3 regions of the Paenibacillus sp. FSL R5-192 genome follow, and region 1 is predicted to be linked to each of the others. Evidence: riboswitches for the same ligand, from Rfam matches in the RefSeq annotation. Region 1 holds a riboswitch; each other region holds the start of a gene.
The links. Region 1 has a riboswitch for thiamine pyrophosphate ahead of C161_RS26630 (thiamine phosphate synthase). Riboswitches for the same ligand answer to the same signal wherever they lie in the genome.
Positions count from the first base shown of each region.

Region 1 (4,291 bases):
TCTTCTGAGCTTTTGCCAGCGAGCAACTCAGCGATAAGCCTGCCTGTTATCGTACTAAGCAAGATACCGTTGCGGTAATGTCCAAAGGCGGCGAACAACCCGGGAATACTCTTGCAAGCACCTATATAAGGCAGTCCATCGGGAGTTGCCGGTCTTACGCCTGCCCACGCTCGTATAAATTGTGCTTCCTTCATCCCAGGCACCCAGTGGGTAGCCGCTGTTAATAGCTTCTGAACACCCTGTACAGAAACGTTCAAATCCGTTCTGCCTGGCAGACTGGTTGCCCCGAGCCAAACCTCTCCATTGGCTTTGGGAACAATATAGATATCCTCTGCATACACCGTTCTATCAGGTCTGTACCCTGCATGTTCATCTGAGAACTGAACGGCGGCTATTTCACCTTTTACCGACCACACAGGCAAGCTCAGATTCACATGTCTCATCAACTCTTCACTCTGTAATCCAGCCGCTATAATGACATGTTTGCATTTCATCTCACCGATCGATGTGGTGATCCCCTGCACGCCGTGTTCGTTTGCTTGCACACGTATATCCTGTATGTCCTCCATAACCCGTGCTCCCAATGCTTGAGCGGATTCAGCATATGCCTTCGTTAGATGGACTGGAAGAATCTCACTCTCGTAAGGTCTGTAGTAGGCTCCATACGTATCTCTGTTAAGCCATGATGCCTCCTGTTGCACAACGGAACGGTCCCACCACACCTCATCAGCAGACAACGCAGACTTCCGATTGTCCTTATAGCTACTTGATTCACTGTATGAACGAAAAGGAGTTAGGAATCCTTGGCGTTGCAGGCCAGTCTCTACCTCACTGAGTGTAGCCATTAGCACCTGTTGCTCGATAAGTAACTGTCTACTCAGCCTGGCAAGCTTAGCCATCAAAGGATGAGCAAAATCCTCACTATCTGCCGCTAGCATTCCAGCCGCCGCGCAAGAAGTGCCTCCTGCAATCGCCGAACGCTCCAGCAACAGCACATCCTGTCCACGGGAAGCAAGCTCATACGCAATGGCACATCCAACAATACCTCCGCCTACAATAATCGTTTCTGCATGAATCTTATCCGGTCTATCAGTAATGATCTTTTTCATCCTCTCATCTCCTTGATTCAGCGACTCAGACTTTCTGTAGCAACAACGATAGCCTGCCTTAACGATGCAGCGGCCCGATCCGGGGAATCGCTCGCCCACACATTCGAGATCACAGCGACTCCCTGTGCGCCTGCAGAGCGAATAGCGTGAATGTTCCCCGGTTCGATGCCCCCAATCGCCATGACAGGAATGGAGACAGCAGAGCACACTTCAGCCAGAGCATATAATCCTCTTGGTTCAAGATCAGGCTTACTGTTGGTTGAGTAGACATGCCCGAAGAAAAGGTAATCGGCTCCCCGTTCTTCAGCGATTTTTGCCTCATCGATTGAATGAACAGATACACCCAGACGAATTCGCTGGACATTGCTTATAACAGCAGGGTTGTAGTTACGTATAGCCTCTTGCCCCCAATGTACACCGCCATAGATGTCATTCTGTGGTGGCAGTTCTGAACCATTGATAACGATGCGACAAGACGGAACGCCAACACCACGCAGACTTTTAGCCCAACCGATCTTTTGTTGCCACGAGAGTTGTTTCTCTCGTATATGGATGTAGTCCACCCATGGCCAAACGTCCTTTGCAGCTTTTACAAAAGATGCTTGATCCCCTGCACCCGTAGATACAACATGCAGTTCAAATGATCCGTGTACACGTTCATGATAAATTACCGTACTTTTCATCTCCTTCCATGCGTGAATGCTATGAAAACACAAAAAAGCCACTCCCGTAGGGGAGTGGCTGCGTATTAATTATAGGACCAGATGACTGACTGATACATACAGTTCATTTCGTGCAATAAAGCTATAGACCTTATAGCCATAACGTTATACACGCAACTGCATGTTTCAATTTACTAAGCAAGACGGTTGAATTCTTTCGAATTGCCGTTTGCTCACGTCATTCACTGAAACGCGCTCGCCACTTCCCTACGCTGGTATGATCCAGATCAGGTGCAAAGGGTCCGGAATCGCATTCTTCCATCTCAGCCACATCGTGCGGCCCCCCTAGTGTTCATATGAAGTTGTAGCCTATGTTACCATAGAAGGATTTTTTTGTCACTGTTCATTTCTGTTAAACGTTGCTTGAATTGTCTAGTTTTTCTCAGACCATTCTTCGACATTCCATGTTTTGGTGACCCAACCCTCGTAAAAATCAGGTTCATGAGATACCAGCAACACCGTTCCCTTAAATTCTTGCAAGGCACGTTGCAACTCCGCTTTGGCTGTTACATCCAGATGGTTCGTCGGCTCATCGAATAGAATCCAGTTGCTTTCACGCATCAAGAGTTTGCATAAACGAACCTTCGCTTGTTCTCCACCACTCAGCATGTTAAGCGGACGGGTAATGTGCTCATTTTTCAACCCGCAACGAGCGAGATGACCCCGGACTTCATTCTGGGTCAAATGTGAAAACTCATTCCAGACATCCTCAATCGGCGTGATATTCCCAGCACGAACTTCCTGCTCAAAATATGCCGTTTCGAGATAATCTCCCAAAAAGGTTTTTCCACTGAGTGGAGATATTCTTCCCAAGATCGTCTTCAGCAGTGTCGATTTACCCACACCATTACAACCTACGATGGCAATCTTTTCACCACGTTCAATTGTCATTGTCATTTTAGGCAGCAAAGGATACGTATATCCAATTTCAAAATCAATGCCCTCAAAGACCGTTTTGCTGCTCGCGCGGGCATCCTTGAATTTGAACGTTGGTTTGGCCGCTTCATCTGGACGATCAATACGTTCAATTCTGTCCAGTTGCTTCTCCCGGCTCTTCGCTCGACCAGAAGTTGAAGCACGTGCCTTGTTACGCTGAATGAAATCTTCCTGTTTCTTGATGTACTCTTGCTGCTTCTCGTACGCATCAATATGCTGGGCTTTATTCATATCAGCCATCTCGAGGAACTTGTTATAGTTCGCTGCATATCTCGTTAATTTGGCAAATTCCAAATGATAAATGACATTTACTACTTCATTCATGAATTCCGTGTCATGGGAGATTAAGAGGAACGCATGAGGGTAGTCCTTCAGGTAACGTGACAACCATTCAATGTGCTCTACATCCAGGTAGTTGGTCGGCTCATCCAGCAAAAGGGCTGTAGGCTTCTCAAGCAGAAGCTTGGCAAGAAGCACCTTTGTACGTTGTCCACCACTTAGAGCTGCGACATCCCGATCAAGACCAATTGCGGACAAACCAAGTCCATTGGCCATCTCTTCCACTTTTACGTCAATCAGATAAAAGTCGCCCTGTTCCAGTTGTTCCTGAATATCGCCCATCTCTTCCAGCAACTGCTCTAGCTTATCTGGATCTGCATCTGCCATCTGGTCCGTTATATTCATCATTTCTTTTTCTAATTCAAGCAACGGAAGGAAAGCATCTTTAAGAACGTCACGAATGGTTTTGCCTGGGGTAAGCTTCGTGTGCTGATCCAGATATCCGTAACGGACCTTAGGTGTCCATTCCACTTTTCCACTATCTTTAAGCAATTTACCGGTAAGGATGTTCATTAATGTGGATTTACCCACACCATTGGCACCAACAAGTCCTACACGCTCTCCGGCAAGTAAACGAAACGATACATTTTTAAATAACGTGCGATCTCCAAAATTGTGACTTACGTTCTCTACTGACAATAAACTCATAAGATGAGGTTGCTCCTATCTATTAGACATTACTTTTATTATTGTTCCGAAACCCTATTCTAGCACAGGTCCCGTCTTTTCTGAAAGTAATGTAAACAGTTCAGGAACCTCTTACATGATTTTGTCATACAGGCTACCCTAACGATTAGAGCATTTATATTCGAAATAGCCTTGTGCAGCTGCTTGTCTTGCGTCTGTAAACACCTCTTCAGCACGGTAACCATTACCACATGTGGAGGGATAGTAGTACTTGATACCCGTTAAAGGATCTACCCCACCTACGATGGCCGTTTTCTTCACAAGTCTGCCTCCACCGATCGCATAATTGTTGATCTTTTGGTCACCCACACCTATACCTTGGATAAAGGCCATAATCCCTGTATCGTTAATGGAGTTGTACCAATCTTCCTGCGCAATCAGGGGCATCGTAAACGTATAGGAAATACCGTTCTTTCTGGCAAACTCATTATGGCGGTTAATCACATCAGCCAGATCATCCTGCACAGTAGTCACAATCCGGCTTTGTCTAACTTGCTC
Region 1 is NZ_ASPR01000049.1:313,833-318,123, forward strand. It holds gene thiO (glycine oxidase ThiO) at 1-1,109, opposite strand, end outside; gene C161_RS26630 (thiamine phosphate synthase) at 1,127-1,792, opposite strand; TPP riboswitch at 2,019-2,128, opposite strand; gene C161_RS26635 (ABC-F family ATP-binding cassette domain-containing protein) at 2,204-3,754, opposite strand; gene C161_RS26640 (hypothetical protein) at 3,893-4,291, opposite strand, start outside.

Region 2 (4,291 bases), on a different contig from region 1:
CCCCTCCTTTGAAGTTCAGTTGAAGATAACAACGAAATGTAAAGAGAATTGCATCGATTTTCAGAGCCTGCTTCAGAGCGATATCTTAATGTAATATATCTTTATCGTATGTTCCAATATAGTCAAAGTCAATTGATTGAGGGCATTTGTTACGCAATTGTTATATAGTTCTTAAGATATATGGGTAACATTACCTTAGTGTGTAAATTACAGGGGATTAAGTCTTATAAAAAGGAAAAATTTACACGTTGGCCTATTTTGAATTTGGCTCTTTTTGGTTTACAGATGAGACCGTTTCTCATATAATTTATGTAACCAAGTTTCATGTGATGAAACATGAGGAGGGCATTATGCCATGGAAGATCGCAAGTTAACCGTCCGGGCTGTGGAACGGGCGCTGGATATATTATTATGTTTTACCACACGCAGTGATCTGGGACTCACCGAAATTGCCAGCCAGATTGGCCTGCACAAAAGTACAGTGCATCGTTTGATGGCTACGCTGGAGGATCGAGGGTTCGTGATCCGCGATGCAGCAACAGAGAAGTACCGACTTGGCATCCGAATCTGGGAGCTGTCAGCTCACATGTCCCGCAGTGATGATCCCGCTATTCTGCTGCTGCCTGCGATGGAGCGACTGAGAGATCGATTGGGGGAGACCGTGAGTCTGTACCTGCGTGATGGGAGTGAAAGGATACGGATTCAAGCTGTGCAAAGTGATCAGGCGATCCGCCGAGTCGCTCCAGTGGGTGTTAGACTCCCGCTGTCTGTGGGCGCTTCCAGCAAAGTCCTGATGGCGTTTGCCACGGACGAGGATCGTGAAGAACTGATGAACGGGCCGGAATGGCCGGTGTTTATTGATCCCGCGGTGTATTTGGCGCAGATGGGAGATATCCGGGATAACGGATATGCGACGAGTTATGAGGAACGTGAGCCGGGAGCTGCCGCGGTATCTGTACCGATTATGGATCGCAGAGGCAATATTGCAGCTGCGCTCTCGGTCTCAGGACCTGTCAGTCGACTCTCGCAGGAGACATTGCATGAATACGCACCTGTGTTGAAGGATGCTGCTACGCAAATGGGGCTCATGTTATCCTGATGTTGATGTAAGTTTTTTCTCCAATAGAGTTTGATGATTTGGAATATAAAGGTTGTTTTTATGTTCCGGTTGCGCTACTCTGTAATGGACGGCCCAACGGGGCCAGCTTCATTGAATATGAACGGCGGCTTATGTAAGCCGCAACTTATTAACGTTACTGGGGGAGTCCGAATTGTCCGGACTGAGACGGAATCGCATGAGATTCCGGACCCTTTGCACCTGATCTGGATCATACCAGCGTAGGGAAGTAATCGGCGATATGACCACAACCACCACATGATGTGACCCTTGTAGGGCTCCGTTAAGGAGCTGCATGAAGGTGCATTATTGGTGATGGACATAAAAGTCGGTTCCTTCGGGGACCGGCTTTTTTATATACAGGGAACGGGCGATATAGCGCGGATTTTATGGGCTTCTTTTTCGATAACCTGCGGAAGTGGGCTTGGATGAGGAGGGAAGTCTTATAGATCGATGATCTGTGGCAGCCTCCGTCTGTTGTTAACTGTACATGAAAAGTGTCTCCCCTGGTCTGGTGTAGGATCGCTCTTTCTTCTCTGCATTGCGCATGATTTGGGACAGGTACGTAAGCGAGCTAATGATGAAACCAACCAAACAAGCGACGAACACTGAGGAGGAGACAAGTGAACATGAGTACAGGAAATCAAACGGGACAACAAGCGATGGAACAGGAACATAACGGTCAGCAGGTGGAAAAGGAAACAGGGGCGGCCGGACGGGTTCAGCCCTTTCCGGGCAGCCGCAAAGTCTACATTCAGGGCTCACGGCCGGACATTGCTGTACCGGAGCGTGAGATAGCCCTTCATGACACGAATACTCCCCAAGGGGTGGAGCATAACGAACCGCTGCGTGTCTACGATACGAGCGGCCCCATGACCGATCCTGCATTCCATGCGGATATCCGTGCAGGTCTGCCATCCCTGCGCACACGTTGGATCACAGAGCGCGGCGATGTCGAAACTTACCAAGGCCGTACAGTTAAACCGGAGGATAACGGACTAAAGCCTGGAGGGAAGAGAGCTGGCGCTGAAGAGTACCCCGGATTACGAGGCAAACCGTTGCGGGCACAGCCAGAACGCTGCGTGACTCAGATGCACTACGCGAGACAGGGAGTCATTACGGCTGAGATGGAATTCGCCGCCATTCGTGAAGGCGTGGAGCCGGAATTTGTGAGACAGGAGCTGGCGAGTGGACGGGCCATTCTGCCATCCAACATCAATCACCCGGAGAGTGAGCCGATGTTGATCGGTCGTCATTTTCACGTGAAGATCAATGCCAACATAGGTAACTCTGCTGTATCTTCTTCCATTGAGGAAGAGGTGGAGAAGATGACCTGGGCGGTACGATGGGGATCGGATACGGTGATGGATCTGTCCACAGGCAAAAACATTCATACCACCCGGGAATGGATTATCCGCAATTCACCTGTGCCGATTGGTACGGTGCCGCTGTATCAGGCGCTGGAGAAGGTGAATGGCGAAGCGGAAGCGCTGACCTGGGAGTTGTACCGTGACACACTCATTGAGCAGGCAGAGCAGGGCGTGGACTACTTTACGATTCATGCAGGTGTACTGCTGCGTTATATCCCCATGACCGCCAAGCGAATGACAGGTATTGTGTCTCGGGGTGGTTCCATTATGGCAGCATGGTGCCTTGCGCATCATCAGGAGAATTTTTTATACACCCATTTTGAAGAAATCTGCGAGATTATGAAAAGGTATGATGTGGCGTTCTCACTGGGAGATGGACTTCGTCCAGGCAGTATCTACGATGCGAATGACGAAGCTCAGATGGCGGAACTGGCCACGCTTGGGGAACTGACGCAGATCGCATGGAAGCATGATGTGCAGGTGATGATCGAAGGCCCGGGTCATGTGCCGATGCATAAGATCAAGGAGAATGTGGACTTGCAGATGGAGATCTGTAAAGAAGCACCGTTCTACACACTTGGGCCGCTAACGACCGACATTGCGCCAGGATATGATCACATCACATCCGCCATTGGGGCAGCCATGATTGGCTGGTTCGGCACGTCCATGCTCTGTTATGTTACGCCAAAAGAACATTTGGGCCTGCCCAACAAGGATGATGTGCGGGAAGGGGTCATCGCCTACAAGATCGCAGCTCATGCCGCCGATCTGGCGAAAGGCCATCCGCGTGCTCAACGCCGCGATGACGCATTGTCCAAGGCACGCTTCGAGTTCCGTTGGCGGGACCAGTTCAACCTGTCACTGGACCCGGAACGGGCATTATCCTACCATGACGAGACGCTGCCAGCAGAAGGGGCCAAGGAAGCTCATTTCTGCTCCATGTGCGGACCAAAGTTCTGTAGCATGCGCATCACGCAGGACATTCGTGCCTTTGCCGCAGACAAGGGGTTGTCCGAGAATGAGGCTGTAGCTGCCGGGATGCAGGAAAAGGCCGAGGAATATCGGACACGGTCCTAGGCGCCGGTACAGCGCAAGCTGGGCAGTCTGACATCGTTTGAAGGTGAGAATACTGCTATCATGTCGTCTTCTTCATCTTATTGATCAGCTTCCTGATACTTTTTATCAGCATTATGGTTGATTGTCTAGCAGATGTTTAATAAAATGAATGTAAGTAAACACCAATAAGAGTAGCCAGGCCAATGGCTACTCCTGCACAGCATTTGCGGTGGGTATTCCTCCGAGTGCAGCAAGTTCAGATGAAGTGACCCGTCAGGCCGTCAACCTGTGGCGGGTCACTTCTTTTTACGATCGATGTATGTCAGGAGCGCAATAATTAACATCGCGAACACGATTACGTCGTTAAAAGAGAAGTTCATAGGATCACCTCCCACTGGAGGCAAGCCTATTTCCCACCACAAATTGGCTGTACAAAGTGATTATACCATTTGAAATGCTCTTGTTCGAGAGCATTTTTATTTTGCAAAAGGAGTCGATATAGTAGTTTTCACATCTTTTTAGTGATTGTAATATTTCACTCCAAATCCGCTACTACTGTCGAGCCAGGCCCAAATTCTTCTCCAAATACGTTGCAAGCAATGCCAGAGGGCTATGGATTGGAATACCGCGATCTATTGTAACCTGTGCAGCAGCGGGAGCCATAGACAGTTGGGCCGCCACTACCGCTTTACCCGGGTACTGCTCAGCAATCTGCTGTAAGCCTTCTCGTACCGCTTCGAGATACCCT
Region 2 is NZ_ASPR01000005.1:57,516-61,806, reverse strand. It holds gene C161_RS03285 (IclR family transcriptional regulator) at 356-1,099, shown strand; TPP riboswitch at 1,249-1,362, shown strand; gene thiC (phosphomethylpyrimidine synthase ThiC) at 1,780-3,564, shown strand; gene C161_RS03275 (hypothetical protein) at 4,096-4,291, opposite strand, start outside.
Region 2: linked by a shared signal. The riboswitch ahead of thiC (phosphomethylpyrimidine synthase ThiC) and the one ahead of C161_RS26630 (thiamine phosphate synthase) in region 1 are both predicted to bind thiamine pyrophosphate.

Region 3 (4,291 bases), on a different contig from region 1:
AATTTTTGATGTTAATTGTTCCAGCTGCATTCATCTGGAACACTTTATCATAAGCCTTATACGCTGCCCCACCGGTAATGTTAACCGTTCCGGCAGACTTCAATGTCAGTGCATCCTCGCCCACGTCCTGCCAGACCACATTCGATATATTACAGTTGCCATAACAGTGAACACCATCAGCAGCTGGTGATCCAATGTTTACGTTTTTGAGCGTGGCCCCTGCCTCCAGACGGAAGACTGGCTTCTGATTTTCTGCTTGAGATCCGTCGCCAAGTGTGGAAGGATTAGCTACAAATGTTTTGCCTTGACCATCATAGGTCGTGCCCTTTGGAACAATAATAGTTGAATTTACAACCGTAGGCGCAGCCGCAGCCGGAACTGCACCAAATATAGAAGCAACCAAACCAGCGGACAGTAACAACGTCAACATTTTTTTCATAACTTTATTCCTCCCTTATTCTCTCGTTTTTTGGTAATGTACAGCCTGGGCTTGTACTGGAAGTTCGCCAGAGGTGCACCTCTGTCCGACCAACAACCTAATCCTACCAAATAAGGAAGGTAACTAGAATAATCATTAGATCAGATATATCATGACATCGTACAATCCCTGTCATATCGGCATTTTTTGCATGCTAGGTCTCTCAAGCAATATGCTGATATCAACCTCTGGTATGCTCATTTGTAACGTATGTACCCCTCACTTAATCCCCAATAACAAAGAAAGACCACTACATTTGTCTCCAAATGTGTGATCTTGAATGTCTTCTGGCTTGCTGATATAAAATATCAGGCTCCAAATCTCTGACGATAACCGCACTTTCTACACAACTCTTCTACAGCTTCGCGTTTGGAGAAGCCATATACCAGATTGTTCGCTCGCTCACCCTCAATAATCTCCGAGAATGACTTCTCGTGCACATTACCCAGGTTAATCACACCCTCGCCATCGAGACAGCATGGAACCACCGTTCCATCTACAAGCACAGCTGCCTGACCGCGAAGTGCATGGCAGAAGCCTTTGCCGTCATCTTCAGGTGCATCCAGACTCGGCCACTGGAACTCATGGTCCTGATTCAGGTATACATTCGGGGCAATTTTGACCCCGCTGCCTGGAACTACTTTTTCCTCAATGCGGAAATCCAGATTGAACTCACGTTCCAATACTTCAAGGGTCTCCCGATTTCGATTCATCTGAGCATTTGTGAAGTTATCCTGTGTCAGATTCCACAACCGAAATGAGATGATGACATTGTGCTTAACGGCCTCGTGTACAAAGGACAAAATATGACGCAGGTATCCGTCACGGTCTGTTGAACCTTCATGCCCATCGAAACTGTGCAGGGAGAAATTCATCTGCCGCAGCGCCGGTTTGCCAAGCAATTTATGCTGAGTCTTGGGCAGCAGTGTACCATTCGTTGTAATGTTCACCTTGAGTCCCTTCTCATGTGCGGAATCGAGCAACAAATCTATTTTGGGATGCAACAAGGGTTCGCCTTTGACATGTAGATAAATATGATTGGTGTGTGGTTTAACTTGATCCAGTATATTGTTGAAGACTTCAGGGTCAATGAATCCTTTGGCACGCTGTGTCTGCGGACAGAAGCTGCATGCCAGATTGCAGATACTCGTGATCTCAATATATACTTTTTTGAACGTTTTCAACTCGGGTCCCCATTCTGCCTAGGAGGGAGAACAATCCCACCTGCATTTTGTGATCCGGCCAATATGCGCCACCCCTATTATATCGGGTTAGGGAGCCCAGGTAAATTGTTCAGTTGTTCGGGTCTGACTCCAAGTTCATCTCAAGAATTCCATCATGCTGCCTCTTTACAGTTCATGTTCGAGTGATATATGCTGAACAGACAACTGCATATCTTGAACTTTTGCACTAGGGGAGCCTTGCGGCTGAGACGAATATGATTATTCGGACCCTTTGAACCTGATCTGGATCATACCAGCGGAGGGAAGTGGAGCGGCCTTTTAGTAAGCGGATTTTTTTCATGTATGTGAAGATAAATTGCGGATTTAACTTACAGACCCACTCATTTCTCCGGAAATGGGTGGGTCTTTTTTGTTCCTTTTGCAGAGTATAGGATGCCGTTGTTATTCCAGCAGTCTGACATCAAGGGGGTGAGGATCAGATGAACAACCATGTAACCATTGAGAACGTTAGCTTCGCTTTTCCTGAAAAAAAGGATTCACCCGTGCTCGCCAATGTGTCGCTTAAGGTCCAACAAGGAGAATTTGTCTCGCTCATTGGCTCCAGCGGGTCAGGTAAAAGCACGCTCTTCAAGCTACTCGCAGGCTTGCATGAGCCAACCGTCGGCACCATCGATATTGCTGATGTACCGCACGGACAACGGCTCGGACGAGTCGCCTATATGCCGCAGAAAGATCTGCTGTTATCCTGGCGTACCGTCATGGAGAACTGCATGCTTCCTTCCGAGTTGGCACCAGGCCGACAGGACAAGGACAAGTTACGTGCCAACATCCTAGCTGGATTGGCAAGGTTCGGCCTGTCGGGTTATGAACAGGCCTATCCAGATGAATTGTCCGGCGGCATGCGGCAGCGGGTGGCATTGCTTCGTACCTTGCTTACAGGCGGGCAGCTCATGTTGCTGGATGAACCCTTCGGTGCACTCGACGCATTAACCAAACGAGAAATGCATCGCTGGTTGCTGGAGCTGTGGGAGAGCTTTGGCCAAACCGTGATGTTCATTACACATGACATCGAAGAAGCCCTGCTGTTAAGTGACCGTATCATTCTGTTAACTCCAGGAGGGCAAGGTCAGCAGTTGCAGGAGATGACGGTTCCTTTACCACGCCCAAGGCATTCGGACATGATCTACGAACCGGCTCTCGTGCAGATGAGGCAACAACTGGAGGAACAATTGCATGCACGATAGAGCTGAGGTTAGCGTCTGGACGTGGTGTTCAAAGTGGCTCTCGAGGTCGTTTTCCCAATATGGTCTGTTCATTATGCTCATGTTCTTATTACTGGCGATCTGGGAAGTGATTGTGCGTATGGGATGGGTGCCCTCCTTCATCATTCCTGCACCCACGGCCATCGTAAGCTCACTGGTTAAGCATCGCCGTCTGCTGTTGACCATCCATCTGCCTGCTACCTTTATGGAGGTTGTTGTTGGTTTTGTCTTGTCCATAGTGACTGGAATTACGCTGGCAACAGGCATGCATATGAACCGATCGATTGAAAAGGCATTGTATCCCTTCATCGTGATCAGTCAGACCATACCGTTGATTGCCTTGTCCCCCGTATTTATCCTGTGGTTTGGTTACACGTTGTGGAGCAAAGTCGCCGTGGTATTTTTAATCGCATTCTTCCCCATTGTGGTCAGTACCTACGATGGACTCCGCCAAGGCGATCCAGAGCAGCGTGAACTGTTGCTCACCATGGGCGCCAGCAAGTGGGATATTTTTTGCAAACTCCAGGTTCCGCTGGCACTTCCCTCTTTTTTCTCGGGGCTAAAGATGTCTGTGGTGTACTGCGTGGTTGGGGCAACGATTGGCGAATGGCTCGGTGGTAGCAAAGGTCTAGGGTACTTCAGCCGTCGTATGTCCAGCAACATGAACACGGATGCGATGTTTGCCGCCATTTTGCTGTTATCCCTGCTTGGGATCGTTTTGTTTGTACTGATTACCTGGCTGGAGAAACGGTTTAACATACGGCGTCATCGTCATGGAGGCAAAAGAAAGGTTGGATAATACTTAGACAGAAATTAGATGTAAATACAGTAGTTACAATCTTCAAAACAAAACATATCTTATGCACAATTTCAGCAACATCTTCAATCAGTTCATTGTCACATTATCGTTAACATGCTGTTGCCCATTTTCTACAAATCAAAACGATGAAATGAGGAACTTCATTTATGAATAACAAAGGTATATACTCCCTGCTTCCCATCATACTCATTAGCCTTTTGCTGATCGTTAGCGGATGCAGCACCACAGACAATAGCCAAAATACGCCAACAACAGATTCGGCAACCAATACACAGCAAACAGATCCGTCTGCAACCGAACCTGCATCAGACACCAAAGATAAACTGTCTATCATGCTCGACTGGTACCCGAATGCAGTACACTCCTTCATCTATGTGGCTCAGGAAAAAGGATACTTTGCAGACCAAGGTCTGGATCTCGATATTCAGATGCCTGCGGATACCAATGATTCGCTCAAACTTGTTGCTGCCGGAAAAATTGATCTGGCCCTAAGTTACCAGCCCCAAATCTTGCTCGCGCGTGGCGAGAACATTCCTGTACGTTCCAT
Region 3 is NZ_ASPR01000043.1:345,247-349,537, forward strand. It holds gene C161_RS21680 (pectate lyase) at 1-439, opposite strand, end outside; gene C161_RS21685 (radical SAM/SPASM domain-containing protein) at 787-1,662, opposite strand; TPP riboswitch at 1,881-1,983, shown strand; gene C161_RS21690 (ABC transporter ATP-binding protein) at 2,142-2,906, shown strand; gene C161_RS21695 (ABC transporter permease) at 2,896-3,723, shown strand; gene C161_RS21700 (ABC transporter substrate-binding protein) at 3,891-4,291, shown strand, end outside.
Region 3: linked by a shared signal. The riboswitch ahead of C161_RS21690 (ABC transporter ATP-binding protein) and the one ahead of C161_RS26630 (thiamine phosphate synthase) in region 1 are both predicted to bind thiamine pyrophosphate.